DNA from 2 places in the Jeotgalibaca sp. PTS2502 genome. Region 2 is predicted to be linked to the other one. Evidence: predicted binding sites of a transcription regulator. Region 2 holds the regulator's gene; the other holds the start of a gene.
What was found. Region 2 encodes LexA, which represses DNA repair genes until DNA is damaged. Its sites were predicted from a motif close to CNAACANNTGTTNG; they were not measured.

Region 1: BW721_RS04665 (replication-associated recombination protein A) is a predicted target of LexA. The motif match lies at 2,455-2,468, and genes of this name have one in related genera.

The regions. Positions count from the first base shown of each region.
Region 1 is NZ_CP019433.1:956,317-963,922, reverse strand. It holds gene BW721_RS04680 (universal stress protein) at 1-392, opposite strand, end outside; gene BW721_RS04675 (hypothetical protein) at 473-763, opposite strand; RNA gene ssrS (6S RNA) at 834-1,025, opposite strand; gene BW721_RS04665 (replication-associated recombination protein A) at 1,127-2,401, opposite strand; gene gshAB (bifunctional glutamate--cysteine ligase GshA/glutathione synthetase GshB) at 2,573-4,870, shown strand; gene BW721_RS04655 (hypothetical protein) at 4,873-5,952, shown strand; gene BW721_RS04650 (cysteine desulfurase family protein) at 5,976-7,115, shown strand; gene BW721_RS04645 (hypothetical protein) at 7,168-7,506, shown strand.
Region 2 is NZ_CP019433.1:600,159-607,764, forward strand. It holds gene rnz (ribonuclease Z) at 1-201, shown strand, start outside; gene BW721_RS03045 (lipopolysaccharide assembly protein LapA domain-containing protein) at 228-656, shown strand; gene recJ (single-stranded-DNA-specific exonuclease RecJ) at 728-3,052, shown strand; gene BW721_RS03055 (adenine phosphoribosyltransferase) at 3,071-3,583, shown strand; gene lexA (transcriptional repressor LexA) at 3,674-4,297, opposite strand; gene BW721_RS03065 (YneF family protein) at 4,467-4,700, shown strand; gene BW721_RS03070 (ABC transporter ATP-binding protein) at 4,781-6,529, shown strand; gene BW721_RS03075 (ABC transporter ATP-binding protein) at 6,529-7,606, shown strand, end outside.

The sequences.
Region 1 (7,606 bases), 360 kb from region 2:
TATTCAGAAACCGAGCCGATGAAGAGACGTTCAACAGCATTTAAGCCTGTAGCGCCAATCATAATTAAGTCAGCATGATATTCTTCAGGTAAGTCTTTACCAATCATCACTTTAGGTGAGCCATATTCAATACGACTTTCAATGTCGCTTAAACCAGCATCACGAGCGGCTTTTTCATAACTATCCATCATAACTTTTGTCTGACGGATAATTTCATCTGTAAAACTACCTTCGAAGCCTGAAGGGGTTTGGATGGCTCTGGTATCGATAACGTGGATGATAACCAGCTTTGAATGATTTCGTTTTGAAACTTCAATTGCTTTTCGAAATGCCAATTCTGACTCACTTGAACCATCGACAGGGGCCAAAATTGTTGTGTATTCTTGTAACATAACGATCACTCCATTTCTTCTTTGCTTACATCTTTATTGTAACGCACTTTTAAAGAAATAAAAAGAAAGTAATGAAAACGTTATTTTAACCGCTTAGATAGATTGTTTGAAAAATAAGCTGAATAGAGCGAAACGATTACGATGAAAACAAGATAAACAATTTTTTGATCGACAATTAAGGTAATGACTGACGATAGGGCAAAGGCTGCAAAAATCATCCCATTTATCGTAAAGAATTGATTTAATTGTTGTTTTTGAGCATCTGTGAATTTTTCTGGAAATAAAAGAAAGGCATCGCTAGCTTTCTGAGTTAAAAACCAACTAACGACTAGTAAGAGTATGCCAAATGTGATTATTAATCCTTTAATCATCAGAAGAAGAACTCCTTTCAAAAATAAAAAGCCGCTCAAAGAGCGGCTTCTAAAGTATAGAACTTTATAGAGAAAATCCGATGGTGCCGGTTTATGTTATTCTACTAGTTTTGAACCCGCAGTATTAGCAGGTGGGCTCCACAGAATGTCTTGCTAGCTTCCACATGACATGGCTTGCTATCCAACATAAATCAAGGATCCCAATATAGTAATTATTTGTTCGGTCAACACATTGAGAATATATCGTACACCTCAGAACTTCTTATAAGTATAGTAGCACACACCTGAATTGGATGCAAGAATTCTTACTTAATTTTTATTTAAAAAGCTGTTTTAATAAGGATGTAAGCGTAACCTCTTTTTTTATTTTTCGGATGATTTTCTTAGAGAATCTGCTTGTTGAGCAAGTGCTTTTTCATATTTACCAGTGATTACGGCTTCATAATACTGAGAAGATTTCAGACTGTCTGGCAAGTATTGTTGCGCTACCCAGTGGTTGTCGTAAGCGTGTGGGTACTTATAATTAACGCCTCTGCCTAATTTTCCAGCACCTTGATAATGGGCGTCTTTGAGGTGTAAGGGCACATCTCCTGATTTTCCTTGACGAACGTCATTTAAAGCTGCGTCAATGGCATCAATCGCTGAATTTGATTTGGGAGATAGGGCTAAATCAATGACTGCGTGTGCCAGTGGAATTCGTGCTTCCGGTAGACCTAATTTTTCAGCAGCTTGAACGGCAGATACTGTTCGTGCCACGGCTGCTGGATTACCAAACCCAATATCCTCATAAGCGCAAACTAATAGTCTTCTGCATATAATAACCAATTCACCAGCTTCAATTAAACGTGCCAAGTAGTGAAGAGAAGCATCAACATCACTACCACGTAATGATTTTTGAAAAGCAGAGATAACGTCATAATGAGCATCGCCATCTTTATCATGGACCAGTGCTTTTCTTTGTAAGCATTCCTCAGCAATAGCAAGCGTAATATGAATGTCGCCCTCATCGTTCTCAGGAGTTGAACGAGCTGCTAATTCTAATGCATTAAGTGACCCTCTTAAATCACCCATAGAGCTTCTTGCGAAATGCTGGAGAGCATTATCATCCAGTTTAATCGCTAAGTGGCCAAGACCATTTTTTTCATCTGTTAAGGCACGCTGTAAAGCTACTTCGATATCAGTTATAGCAAGCGGTTTGACCTCAAAAATTTGCGTTCGACTTCTAATCGCAGGGTTAATACTAATATAAGGGTTCTCTGTTGTTGCGCCAATGAGAACAATGAGGCCACTTTCTAAATGAGGAAGTAAAAAATCTTGTTTAGGCTTATCTAAACGATGAATTTCATCGAGTAACAAAATAACCTGACCTGAAAACTTAGCTTCTTCAACAACAATTTGTAAATCTTTTTTAGAATCAGTTGCAGCATTTAATTGGCGGAAGGCAGACTGTGTTGATCCTGAAATGGCACTTGCGATACTTGTTTTCCCTGTACCTGGTGGACCATAGAGAATCATCGATGATAGCATGCGAGCATCTACCATTCGTCTAATAATTTTGTTTGGACCAACTAAGTGTTGCTGTCCGACAACTTCGTCGATGTTGGTTGGTCTCATGCGAAAGGCGAGTGGTTTTTTCATAATGGTTATTCCTTTCATTCATTCTGATACTATTATAAGCGACATAATGAAATAGAACAAATATTCGTTTTTAAGCTTTTTTAAATAAAAAAAGTAAGTGACTTATCAAATGCATGGTTTATAGCTATAATAGAACTAGTGTAAAAATGTAGATGAAAGAGAGTAGTGTAGATGAATATCAAAACAATCATCAAAGATAATAAGTTCGAGAACTTATTTACAAAAGCGATTTTTGGGGTAGAAAAAGAATCTCAACGCATTTTGAGGGACGGAACGATTACGGAGAGTGAGCACCCTCATTTATTTGGTAACCGAACGTTTCATCCTTATATTCAAACGGACTTTGCAGAAAGTCAGTTGGAACTTGTTACACCACCAGTAGAGAGTGTGCAAGAAGTTGAAGATTGGTTGGCTGCTATTCATGATGTGGTCCATGCTTCGCTTAATGAAGATGAGTATATGCTTCCTTTCAGTTTGCCGATCCACATGCCTGAAGAAGACATGATTCAAATTGCTAAATTGGATAATAAAGAAGACGTTCGCTACCGCGATTATTTAGCAAAAGTCTATGGAAAGAAAAAACAAATGATGAGCGGCATTCACTTTAATTTTGAATTTCATCCTGACTTTCTTCAAGCACTCTATGAAAAACAAAATGATATACAAACATTTCGTGAATTTCAAACAGCGGTTTACTTTAAATTAACCCACAATTTTCTAAGATACCAGTGGATGCTGACTTATCTATTAGGTGCTTCTGTTGAAGTAAAAGATAACTACTTCCAAGATCATACCATCCCAGATGATATTCCAAGTGGTTATATTAGAAGCTTAAGAAGTAGCAAGTATGGCTATGTCAATAACGAGGATGTCAACGTATCGTTTAATAGTTTAGAAGAATATGTTGAAAGCATTGAACGAATGGTTTCAGAAGGAAAATTAATTGAAGAAAAAGAATTCTATTCACCCGTTCGTTTTCGTGGTGGTAAAAAAGCTAGACAAGTTCTTGAAAATGGCGTTGCCTATCTGGAGTTCCGTTTGTTTGACCTGAACCCCTTTAGTAAATATGGTATTTCTAAAGCAGACATGTCCTTTGTTCATAGCTTCTTTATGTATTTATTATGGATAGACGAAGCAACTAATGAAGCTGATTGGCAAAAGGGTCGTGACATGAATAGTCAAACTGCCTTTGAACACCCTTTACAGCTATCTGCCTTCCAAGAAGAGGGGCTTCAAATGATGACAGGGTTGTTAGCTATGTTGGAAGACATAGACGCACCCCTTGACTTGCTTAACATTGCTAAAGACAAATACCAAGCCTTTCTTCAACCTGAAAAAACGATTAGCGGTCAAATAGTCACTATGGCAGAAAAGGGGATTGACTTATCTGAGTGGGCTATTCAATCAGCTGTTCATTATAAAGAGACATCATTAGAGCGTCCTTATGCCTTAACAGGATTTGAGGATATGGAATTATCGACTCAAATTTTGTTATTTGATTCCATTCAACAAGGGTTAGAGATTTCTATTCTTGACCGTAGCGACCAATTTATTTCGTTGAAATATGGCGACCATTTAGAGTACGTTAAAAATGGTAATATGACGGCTCTTGATAGCTACATATCACCACTCATTATGGAGAATAAAGTGGTCACTAAAAAAATACTAGCTCAACATGGGTTTTCTGTGCCAGCTAGTATGGAATATACAAATCAAGAGCAAGCGGTTAGAGACTATCAACTCTTTGCCAACAAAGCTTTTGTTGTCAAACCAAAGTCTACAAACTATGGGTTAGGTATTTCTATTTTTAAAGAAGGAGCGAATTTAGCTAACTTTACTAAAGCCGTTGCTATTGCTCTTAAAGAGGACGACACCATCTTAGTAGAGGATTTTGTTGAAGGAACAGAATACCGTTTCTTTGTTATTGGTGAAGAAACCAAGGCTGTTTTGCTTCGTGTACCGGCGAATGTGACAGGAGATGGCATTCATACGATTAAGGAATTAGTCGCTATGAAAAATGAAGACCCATTAAGAGGGAAAAACCACCGCAGCCCGCTTGAAAAAATAGAACTAGGAGACATCGAGTTGATGACCTTGGAAGAACAAGGCTATCAAGTAGATGATATTCCTGAAGCAGCTAGTCGTGTTTATTTAAGAGATAATTCCAATGTGAGTACCGGTGGCGATTCGATTGATTATACGGATAAGATGGATGAGTCATACAAGCAATTAGCAGCACAGATGGCAACTGTTTTAGGCGCAACCATTTCAGGCATGGATATGATGATTAAAGACTATCAGCAACCATCAACAAAAGAAAACCCAGGCTATGGTGTGATCGAAGCGAACTTCAACCCCATGATGATGATGCATATTTATCCATTTGAAGGGGAATCACGACGCTTAACACGTGATATACTAGATCGCTTATTCCCGGAAATGACAATTAAAGAAAAAGGTGGGAAATAAGAATGAAAATCGGTCAACGTTTGCTCGTATTCATGGTATTAATTGCTATGGGAGCTGCCTACTTTATCGCTAATCAATTGAGCTTTACGGTAGTTTTTCAAGATATTCCATTTTTAGAGTTATTTTTAGTTTTCTTATTAGCCCTTTATTCAGTAATGTTTCATCTTGTTTTACACGAATTGGGACATTTATTTTTTGGTTGGTTAACAGGTTATAAATTACTTTATTTACAACTGCCATTTTTTCAATACGATGCCAATTCTAAAACGCCGACGCGTAAAAATCGTCAGTCACCTGGTTTAGCTGGTCAGTGTTTGATGGCGCCTCCGACAGATAAACAACCCTACCTTCTTTATTTAGCAGGTGGGTTAATTGTAAACTTATTAACTGCTGGCTTTTTATATGGTGGTGCCTTTTTCCTAGAAGGTAAATGGAGTGTATTTGCGTTTATCTTCTCACTGGTACCCATGTATTTATTTTTAGCCAATGCTTTGCCATATGGCTTGTCAGATGGCCTCACAATCAGCCAAATTAGCAAATCACCCCTAGAAAAACAGTTGTACTTTAAGCAAATGACTGTTGTGGCTTTGTTAAAATCAGGGAAAACCTATGGGGAATTGGATGCTGATTACTTTACAGAAGTTAAATCTGGCCAAGCGCAAACAAGCTTATTAGGGGAGTACCTTGTTCTTATTTATTATCAACAGCTTTTAGAAAAATTAGATTTTCCAGAAGCAGACAAAATTTTAACGAGTTTGACTTCTAAAGAGAGCTATTTAAAATCTCCTTATGTCAGAATTATTATGGTAGAAAAAGTATTTTGTAATGCTATTTTTGGACGTAAGGACGCCGTTCAGGCAGATATGACGATTATTGAAGAGTATCCAGCTTTAAAGAATTACTATAGTCGTGTAGCGATTCCGCAAGCTGCCTATGCCTTGTTTATTGAAAAAGACATTGAGAAAGCCCATCAATTGATACCAACAATCGATGAGAAAGCAGAGCGCTTGTTTACTAAAGCAGAACTTGAATTGAACCGTCAATTATCGGAGTGGCTTAAGAGCTATACCTTAACTGCCTAATTGAAGAGAAAGAAGGAAATCAGATGATTTATTTAGACCATGCCGCAACTACACCGATTGATGCAGATGTGGTCAGTGTGATAGAAGAAGCACTACGCCATCAATATGGCAATCCCTCAAGCCTGTATCAAAAAGGAAGAGACGCTCGTAAGCTAGTAGAAGATGCTAGACGGGTGTTTGCGAATTCGATTGGTGCTGAGGCAAGAGATTTGATTATAACAAGTGGTGGATCGGAATCGAATAATACCGCAATTATTGGCACTGCTTTAGCTAGAAGAGAATCAGGTCAGCATCTTATTACGACGGCAGTCGAGCACCATTCTGTACTACATACCATGCAGTATTTAGAAACACTCGGCTTTGAGGTGACCTATTTGCCAGTTGATGATACAGGCTGCGTGACTGCGCAACAGGTTGCTGAAGCGCTAAGACCGGATACTATTTTAGTTTCGATTATTTATGGGAACAATGAAGTCGGAGCGATTAATCCGATTAAGGAAATTGGTGAAACCGTGAGAGATCATCAGGCGCTTTTTCATACGGATGCTGTTCAAGCTTACGGATCACAAGAGATAGCAGTGGGGGATTATCATATCGATTTGTTATCAGTGACTGCCCACAAAATCAATGGACCAAAAGGCATTGGCTTTTTATTCCGTCGCAATGATTTGCATTTACCTCATTATATTCATGGTGGCACACAAGAAAATGACCACCGTGCAGGAACTGAGAATACACCCTATATTGTTGGTTTTGCAAAAGCAGTTGAGAATATGCTAACTAAGCGTCAAGAAAATAACCGCTATAAAGCTGAATTAAAACAACATTTACTAGATGAGCTGACTAAGCGAGATGTTGCTTACCAGGTGAATGGGATGGCAGAAGGTGGCTTGCCACATATTCTAAGTCTTTATTTACCTCACATTCAATCTGATAAGTTTTTGATTCAATGCGACTTAAAACAAATCTTTATTTCAGCGGGATCAGCTTGTACAGCGGGCAGTCTTGAACCTAGCCATGTTTTAACAGCCATGTATGGCAAGGATAGCCGCCGCATTCTTGAATCTATTCGTCTCTCTTTTGGAAAAGAAAATACGAAAGAGGACATGGTCCTAGTGGCTGATTTAATCGCACAAGTTCAAAGTCGTTACTCAGACAACTAGCAAGTTGCCTAGTCCTGTGCTAGAATAAAATAAAAAAGGCAGGCGTCGCAATATGGCATATGATAAAGTAACAACTTTAAAAGGGTCATCAAAAAGCTACCGTCTTCATGATGATGTCAAACGCTACACACTAAGAGATAATGGCTTTCAGGAATCGAAAACAGGGAATTTTCAATATTTCCGTGACGTGAGCCCACTAAATAGTAATCAGTCGGTTATGTTAAAAATTCTTGTCTCTAAAGACCTAGACAGCTTACGTATGTCAACGACAACAGCTAATGGATTAAAAACTTTAGATGTCTATGGTAAAGCCAATATGGAAACAGTTGTTGAAAACATTAACTATATTTTAGCAAGTTTGATTGAAGAAAACGTCATACGAGAAGCTTAAAACTAGCAGCAAAACGTTATTTAAACGTTTTGCTGCTCGTTTTTTTCTGCAGGTGTAAGAAACAATTTAAAATGATAGGCTGTATCTTACACCTGGATGG
Region 2 (7,606 bases):
AGAGATTATTTCCATTCTACCTGTGTAGATGCTGCTAAAGTAGCTAAAGAATCAAACAGTAGCCAGCTGTATTTAACTCATATCTCTTCACGCTATATGGGTAAAGAACAAGCTCAACTGCAAAATGATGCTCAAGCAATTTTCCCAAATTCAACATTAGTTCATGACTATGATGAATTTGACATTCCGTTAATTAAATAAAAGTGACTATGTGAGGTGTGTTAGTGATGAAAAACCAATGGAGATTAGTATTAATTATTGTTTTAATGACGATTATCAGTGTGTTTGCTGTTTTAAACGTGGAAAGTGTACCCGTTAGTTTTGGTTTTACAACGTTTGCTGCACCACTTATTATTATCATCTTTGTTTCTTTACTATTAGGTGCTTTATTAACATTACTTGTTTCAACAATGGCAAGTGTTCATCGAAAAAAAGAATTAAAGACCTTGCAAGCTGGAATTTCACAACTTGAAAGTCAGTCTGGTCAATTAAGAGACGAGATTAAAGCTGAGTACACTGAAAAAATAACAGCACTTGAGGAGACCATTAATTCTAAGGATAATAAAATTAATAGTTTAGAAAATGAGCTGGTTAATCAAATTACTTACAATAATGTGAATAACGTTAAACCAACCTCACAAGATCCTGTTGAATAAAAATGGAAATGATGATCGCCTGTTTTTAACAGGCGAATTTTCTTTGAAATGAAAAAGAGGGAGATAATAATTTGTTAGATGCAAGAATGAACTGGAAACAAAAAGAGTATCCGTTTGACGAGCATGTCATCAGTCATTTAGCTGAAGAGACAACTTATAGTCAAGCTTTTTTAAAACTATGTTTACAGCGGAATTTAGATACCATTGAGAAAATAAATGACTTCGTTCATCAGAGTGACGTGTCTTACCACGATCCATTCCTGCTTTATGATATGGAACGCGCAGTCAATCGGATTTTCCAGGCAATTGAATCGGAAGAAGCTATATTGGTTTATGGTGACTATGACGCTGATGGTATAACCAGTACGGCTATTTTAGTTGAAGCAATTGAAGAGTTGGGTGGGAACGTGACCTTCTATTTGCCTAACCGTTTTAAAGATGGTTACGGCCCTAATGAACGCGTCTTTCAAGAGCAAATTGAAAGTGGTATTGAGTTGATTGTAACGTGCGACAACGGCGTTATGGGACATGATGCCATCCAATTAGCGAATGAAAAAGGTGTTGATGTGATTGTAACCGATCACCATGAATTACCTACAGAATTACCTAACGCTTATGCTATTATTCATCCTAACCATCCATCTGGCGGCTATCCATTTTCTGATTTATCTGGAGCTGGTGTTGCCTTAAAATTGGCTGGCGCACTCCAAGACAGAATCCCTTACGAATACTTTGATATTGCAGCTGTAGGTACTATTGCAGACTTAGTTAGTTTAACGGATGAGAACAGGTGGCTTGTAAAAAAAGGATTGGAAATTTTAAAACAAAGCGAACGTATCGGCTTATTGATGTTATTAGAAAAAGCGGGAACTTCTCTAGAAGGTGTTGATGAGGAAACCATTGGCTTCACCATTGGTCCTCGCTTAAATGCACTCGGTCGTTTAGGAGATGCTTCTCCTGGCGTCGAATTATTGACTTCCTTTGATGAAGAACGCCTGGAAGAAGTGGTCGAAGAAATTCAACAAACAAATTCGAAAAGACAAGCCATTGTCAGTGAGATTGTTGAATCAGCGACAGCTAAACTAGAACAACTCTCGTCTCTGCCAAATATCATCGTTTTAAGTGATCCGAATTGGCACGAAGGTGTGTTAGGTATTGTCGCGAGTCGCTTAGTTGAAGAAACAGGTCGACCAACGATTTTGCTTGCTGAGAATTCAGAAACAGGGCTGGCTAAAGGGTCAGGTCGAAGTATAGATGCTGTCCATCTGTATCAAGCATTGTCCGCTTGCTCAGATTGTATTCTGAAATTTGGTGGCCATAAGATGGCAGCAGGCTTGAGTGTTAGTGTTGATCAAGTTAATCAACTAAGTTACGAGCTGAATAATGTCACATCAGTCTATGCTGAACAGATTAAGCAAGGTGCGACAATCGAGGTTGATGAGTACTTAGATGTTGATGAAGTTACTTTGGATTTTCTAAATGAGATTGATCAGTTGAAACCTTTTGGAACAGATAATCCTAAACCAATCTTTGCCTTTAAGGATGTCCCTGCACAAAATATTAAACAAATAGGAGCAGATCAAAAGCATCTTAAATTTTCTTTATACTCCGAAAAACAAACACTTGATGTTATTGGTTTTAACAAAGGGCATTTAGCTTCCTTTATGCCTGAAATGGAAACCATATCCGTAATAGGCGAATTGGGGATTAATACTTGGCGAGATTTATCGAAACCACAATTACAGTTAAAAGATTTGACCATTGAGCATGTTCAGTATTTTGATAAGCGAACATCTCAAGTCCAAGACGAGTCTCTTAACATTGAGAATAGTGTTTATCTGTTTTTTAACCGTGCCTTTTTTGATAAAACAGCTGATCACTTGCCAAATAGCAGTGTCTCAGTTTTATTGGAAAGTAGAGATGATATCCCACCATTTGAAGATGAATTAACAAATCTGATTATTATTGATTGCCCAAGTAGTCTAGACTATTTGACTTACTTCTTGGAAAGACATAAATTTAATAACTATTATATTTATGCCTATCCGATTCAAAGTATAACGGCTGAAGGAATCCCTAATCAAAAGGTGTTTGCTCATGCTTACCGTTATTTTAGAACCCACCAAAATATGGATGTTCGAAGCAAGTTAACTGACTTGGCCCAATACTTAAAAATTGATAAGAATTTGTTGATTTTTATCATATCCGTGTTTTTAGAAGCAAAATTTGTTACAATTGATAACGGTATAATGAATCCAAATCCGCAACCTGAAAAAGTCAATTTGGAAGAAACCAATACTTATAAACAAAGAATAAATAAAATGAATGCTGAGAAACTATTTATTTACCAGCCATTCCAAGAATTGATTCAGTGGATTAAAGCTTGTGATAAGTAGTTATAGGAGGAAATTTTGATGGATTTTAAAAAGTATATTGCTGATGTGAAAGATTTTCCAGAAGAAGGAATTATTTTTAGAGATATTTCACCATTAATGCAAGACGGCGATGCTTATGCGTCTGCAATTGCTAAAATTGTAGAGTATGCAAAAGATAAAGGTGTCGACAAGGTTGTTGGGCCTGAAGCAAGAGGATTTATGGTAGGTTGTCCGGTTGCAGTAGGATTAAATTGTGGTTTCGCAATGGCCCGTAAAAAAGGTAAATTGCCTCGTGAAACAGTAGAAGTCGCTTACGGTTTAGAATATGGTGAAGCTGTTCTTCAATTACACAAAGATGCTGTTTTACCTGGTGAAAAAGTATTAATCTGTGATGATTTACTTGCAACTGGCGGAACAACATTAGCAACTGTTGAATTAATTGAAAAATTAGGTGGCGAAGTTGTTGGTTTAGCATTCTTAATAGAATTATTGGATCTAAAAGGAAGAGAAAAAATCTCTGGCTACGACATTTTTAACCTAATGGAATACTAAAATCAAAAAGGAGATTGAGCATTTGCCTAATCTCTTTTTAAATTTGACAATAAAACAGCCAGAGAGTATGCTACTTTCTGGCTGTTGCTATTAACTGATATGAGTTCTGTATAAGCCGACAACTTTACCTAATATTTGTACATAGTCCAAAATAATCGGTTCAAGTTCATCATTTTCTGGCTGCAATCGGTAATGATCTGTTTCTTTATAGAATCGTTTACAGGTTGCTTCCTCGTCCTCTGTAATAGCAATCACAATATCGCCATTTTCAGCAGAAGCTTGTTTTCGAACAATAACCGCATCGTTATTGTAGATTCCTGCATTAATCATACTGTTTCCTCGGATGGTTAGCATAAATAAGTCATCCGAACTATTTTTTAAGTTCGGTGGAATAGGGAAGAAGTCTGTTGCTTCCTCAACCGCCAAGATTGGCTCACCAGCCGTGACCACGCCTAGTAGCGGCATTTGATCGCTCTTGATTCCTAATTGTTGTAAACCTAATTCAGTGACCTCAATAGCTCTTGGTTTAGTCGGGTCTCGATAGATATATCCTGCTTTTTCTAATCGAGCCAAATGGCCATGAACGGTTGAGGTAGATGATAGGTTTACGGCATTACCAATTTCTCTTACCGTTGGTGGATAACCTTTTTGCTGAACTTCCGTATAGATGAAGTGCAAAACATTCATTTGTCTTGAGTCTCTACCTTTAGTCATCGGACCATCATCTCCCATATTTTTATAGTGTTATTTTATCACATCTAAACAAAAGAATCAAACAGATGTTCGGGTTTTAAAAAAAATGAATAATTGCGCTTTTCTATTTCCTTTTTGGCGAATATCTTGTAATATATTTAAATGAGGACTTTTGGAAGGAGGATACAAATTGAGTACAAGTGCATGGATTTTTATTGTTATTTTAGGGGTACTTTTAGGAGCTGTAGGGGGCTTCTTTTTGGCACGTCGTTATATGATGAATTATTTTGCTGAAAACCCACCTATTTCAGAAGATATGTTACGCAACATGATGATGCAAATGGGTCAAAAACCATCAGAACGCAAAGTGAAACAAATTATGGCTTCTATGAAAGGTCAAAACAAGAAAGCTAAAAAGAAATAATTGAATGAAATAATGAAAAATGTGGATGCTTGTTTGGGTCCACTTTTTTGTTTTGTATGAACTTAGAAGGAGGGAAACCCGTGCAAATCTTTAAAAAATTAAAGTGGTTCTTCAAGCAAGAATGGCGTTCTTACACAGTGGGGGTCTTTTTCTTAATTGTTGTAGCTTTGATACAAGTTGTTTCACCCCGAATAGTCGGAAATATTATTGATGATATTAATGAGCAATTGTTAACACCTAGAAGTTTAATGATTCAAGCAGGGATTATCCTATTATGTGGTATTAGTCAATATATTTTTCGCTACATTTGGCGCATGGAAATTTGGGGAACGTCTGCTAAACTTGAAAAAATACTTCGAATACGCTTATTTAATCATTTTACGAAGATGGATGCCGAATTTTTTCAAAAATATCGTACAGGAGATTTAATGGCTCATGCTACTAATGATTTGAATGCCATTCGTATGGTTGCAGGTGCAGGAATTCTGACCCTAGCTGACTCGATCTCATCGGGTGGAATTACATTTTTAACAATGTTGCTAACTGTAAACTGGAAATTAACATTAATCGCCATGATACCAGTGCCAGCTTTAACACTTGTTTCAAGAATGTTAGGGAAGAAAATTCATCGAACCTTTAGGAAAGCCCAAGCATCCTTTTCAGCCTTGAATGATAAGACACAAGAAAGTGTTACGGGAGTAAAGGTGATTAAAACTTTTGGCGAGGAAAAGGAAGATATTGCTGATTTTGAATCGAAGACTCGTGACGTTGTTTTAAAAAACAAAGAGGTTTATGCGATTGATTCGATGTTCAGACCGGTTGTTATTTTTGTTATGGGTATTTCATATGCCTTATCTTTGATTTTTGGGGCTTACTTTATTCAAAATGGCGAAATGACTATTGGTAACCTCGTAACATTCTTCAGCTACATTGCTCTAATGAGGTGGCCAATGCTTGCTGTTGGTCGATTATTGAATGTTTTAGAGCGAGGTAGCGCTAGTTACAGCCGTATTGATGAACTGCTTCAAGAACAATCACGTATTATTGAACCCAAGCATGCAATTACTCAGCCACTAGATGGTGACTTAGAAATTGCGATTCAATCATTCCAATATAGCGATTCAGAACAAATCTCGCTTAAGGATATTGTTATCCATCTTCCAAAAGGACACACATTAGGTATTGTGGGTCGAACTGGATCAGGAAAAAGTAGTCTGTTTAGTTTGTTGCTAAGAGAATATGATCACTATGATGGCATCATTAGTTACAATGGCATTAATATTAAGGATTATAGCTTGGATAGTTTGCTAAGCGGCATTGGTTATGTGCCACAAGATAACTTTCTTTTTTCAACAAATGTAGCAGATAATATTCGATTCGCCAATCCAGCTTATTCAGACGAAGAGGTTTACGAAGCAGCTCGAATTACAGCGATTCATGATGATATTCTCGGTTTTCCAAATGGCTACAATACATTGGTAGGGGAACGTGGCGTGTCCCTTTCTGGTGGTCAAAAGCAACGGATTTCGATTGCTCGCGCCGTGATTACGCAACCAGAATTATTGATTTTAGACGACTCCTTATCAGCTGTTGATGCAAAAACAGAAGAACAAATTTTAAGTCAATTGAAAGAAAAAAGAAAGAATCAAACAACCATTATCGCAGCTCATCGTATTTCGAGTGTGATGCACGCTGATGAAATCATCGTTCTAGATAATGGCACTATTGTGGAACGAGGAAATCATGAACAATTAATGCAAAACCAAGGCTGGTATCGTCGAATGTATGAGAAACAGCAATTGGAAAGCAAGTTAGAAGGTGAGAAATAATGGAACAATCAGTTTGGTCTAAAACCATTCCGGTCAAAGAACAAGTTCGAGTTGTTAAACGAATTGTAGCTTATGCGTTACCTTTTAAATCACCATTTATTTGGTCCTTTATTTTTGGTATCGGACTAGCTATAACCGACGTTGTCTCCCCTAGGATTATTCAAGTATTTCTCGATAACTATGTCACTCAAGGGAAAGCAACCATTTCGATTGCGATTCAATTTTCACTATTATACATGTTATCGATTATCATCAGCATGATTACGATGTATTTTCAGAATTACCTATTTAGCATGGCGTCCGAAAAAACAGTCGAAAATATACGGAATCAACTGTTTAGAAAAGTTAATCAACTCGGCATGCGATATTTCGATCAAACACCGGCTGGTTCAATTGTTTCTCGTGTGACAAATGATACGGAAACAATTAAAGATTTTTGGGCTGTCTTCTTGGCTCTAGCAGAGGGTCTTTTAAGTATCGTAACAGTGTTTATTGCGATGTGGGTATTAGATGTAAAAATCACCTTAACCTTTCTATATTTCTTACCTGTTATGACATTAATGGTATGGTTTTACCAACGTGTCAGCACTCGTGTATACCGCACAATGAGAGAAAAACTAAGTGAGCTAAACACAAAATTGAATGAAAATATACTAGGTATGTCTATTATTCAACAGTTCCGCCAAGAAAAAAGACTGCAAAAGGAATTTAGTGATGTTAATGAAGAGTATGCGCGTGGCAGAATAGCCATGGTTAGGATGAATGCCTTGCTTCTTAATCCCTTTATCAGTTTGTTACAAGCCATTGCATTGACGGTTGTTTTGTATTTGTTTGGTGGACAGTCATTTGACCAATTTGTGGAGATAGGGGTTATTTATTCCTTTACTAGCTACATTAACAACTTCTTTAGACCCCTTGGAATGATGATGGACAACTTGAGTGTTTTTCAAGACGGGATTGTGTCAAGCTATCGTGTCATCCGTGTACTTGATCATGATGAACTAGTCCCTCAACAACATGAAGAAGCTAATTTAGCTATTACAAAAGGTAAAATTGAGTTTAAAAATGTGACATTCG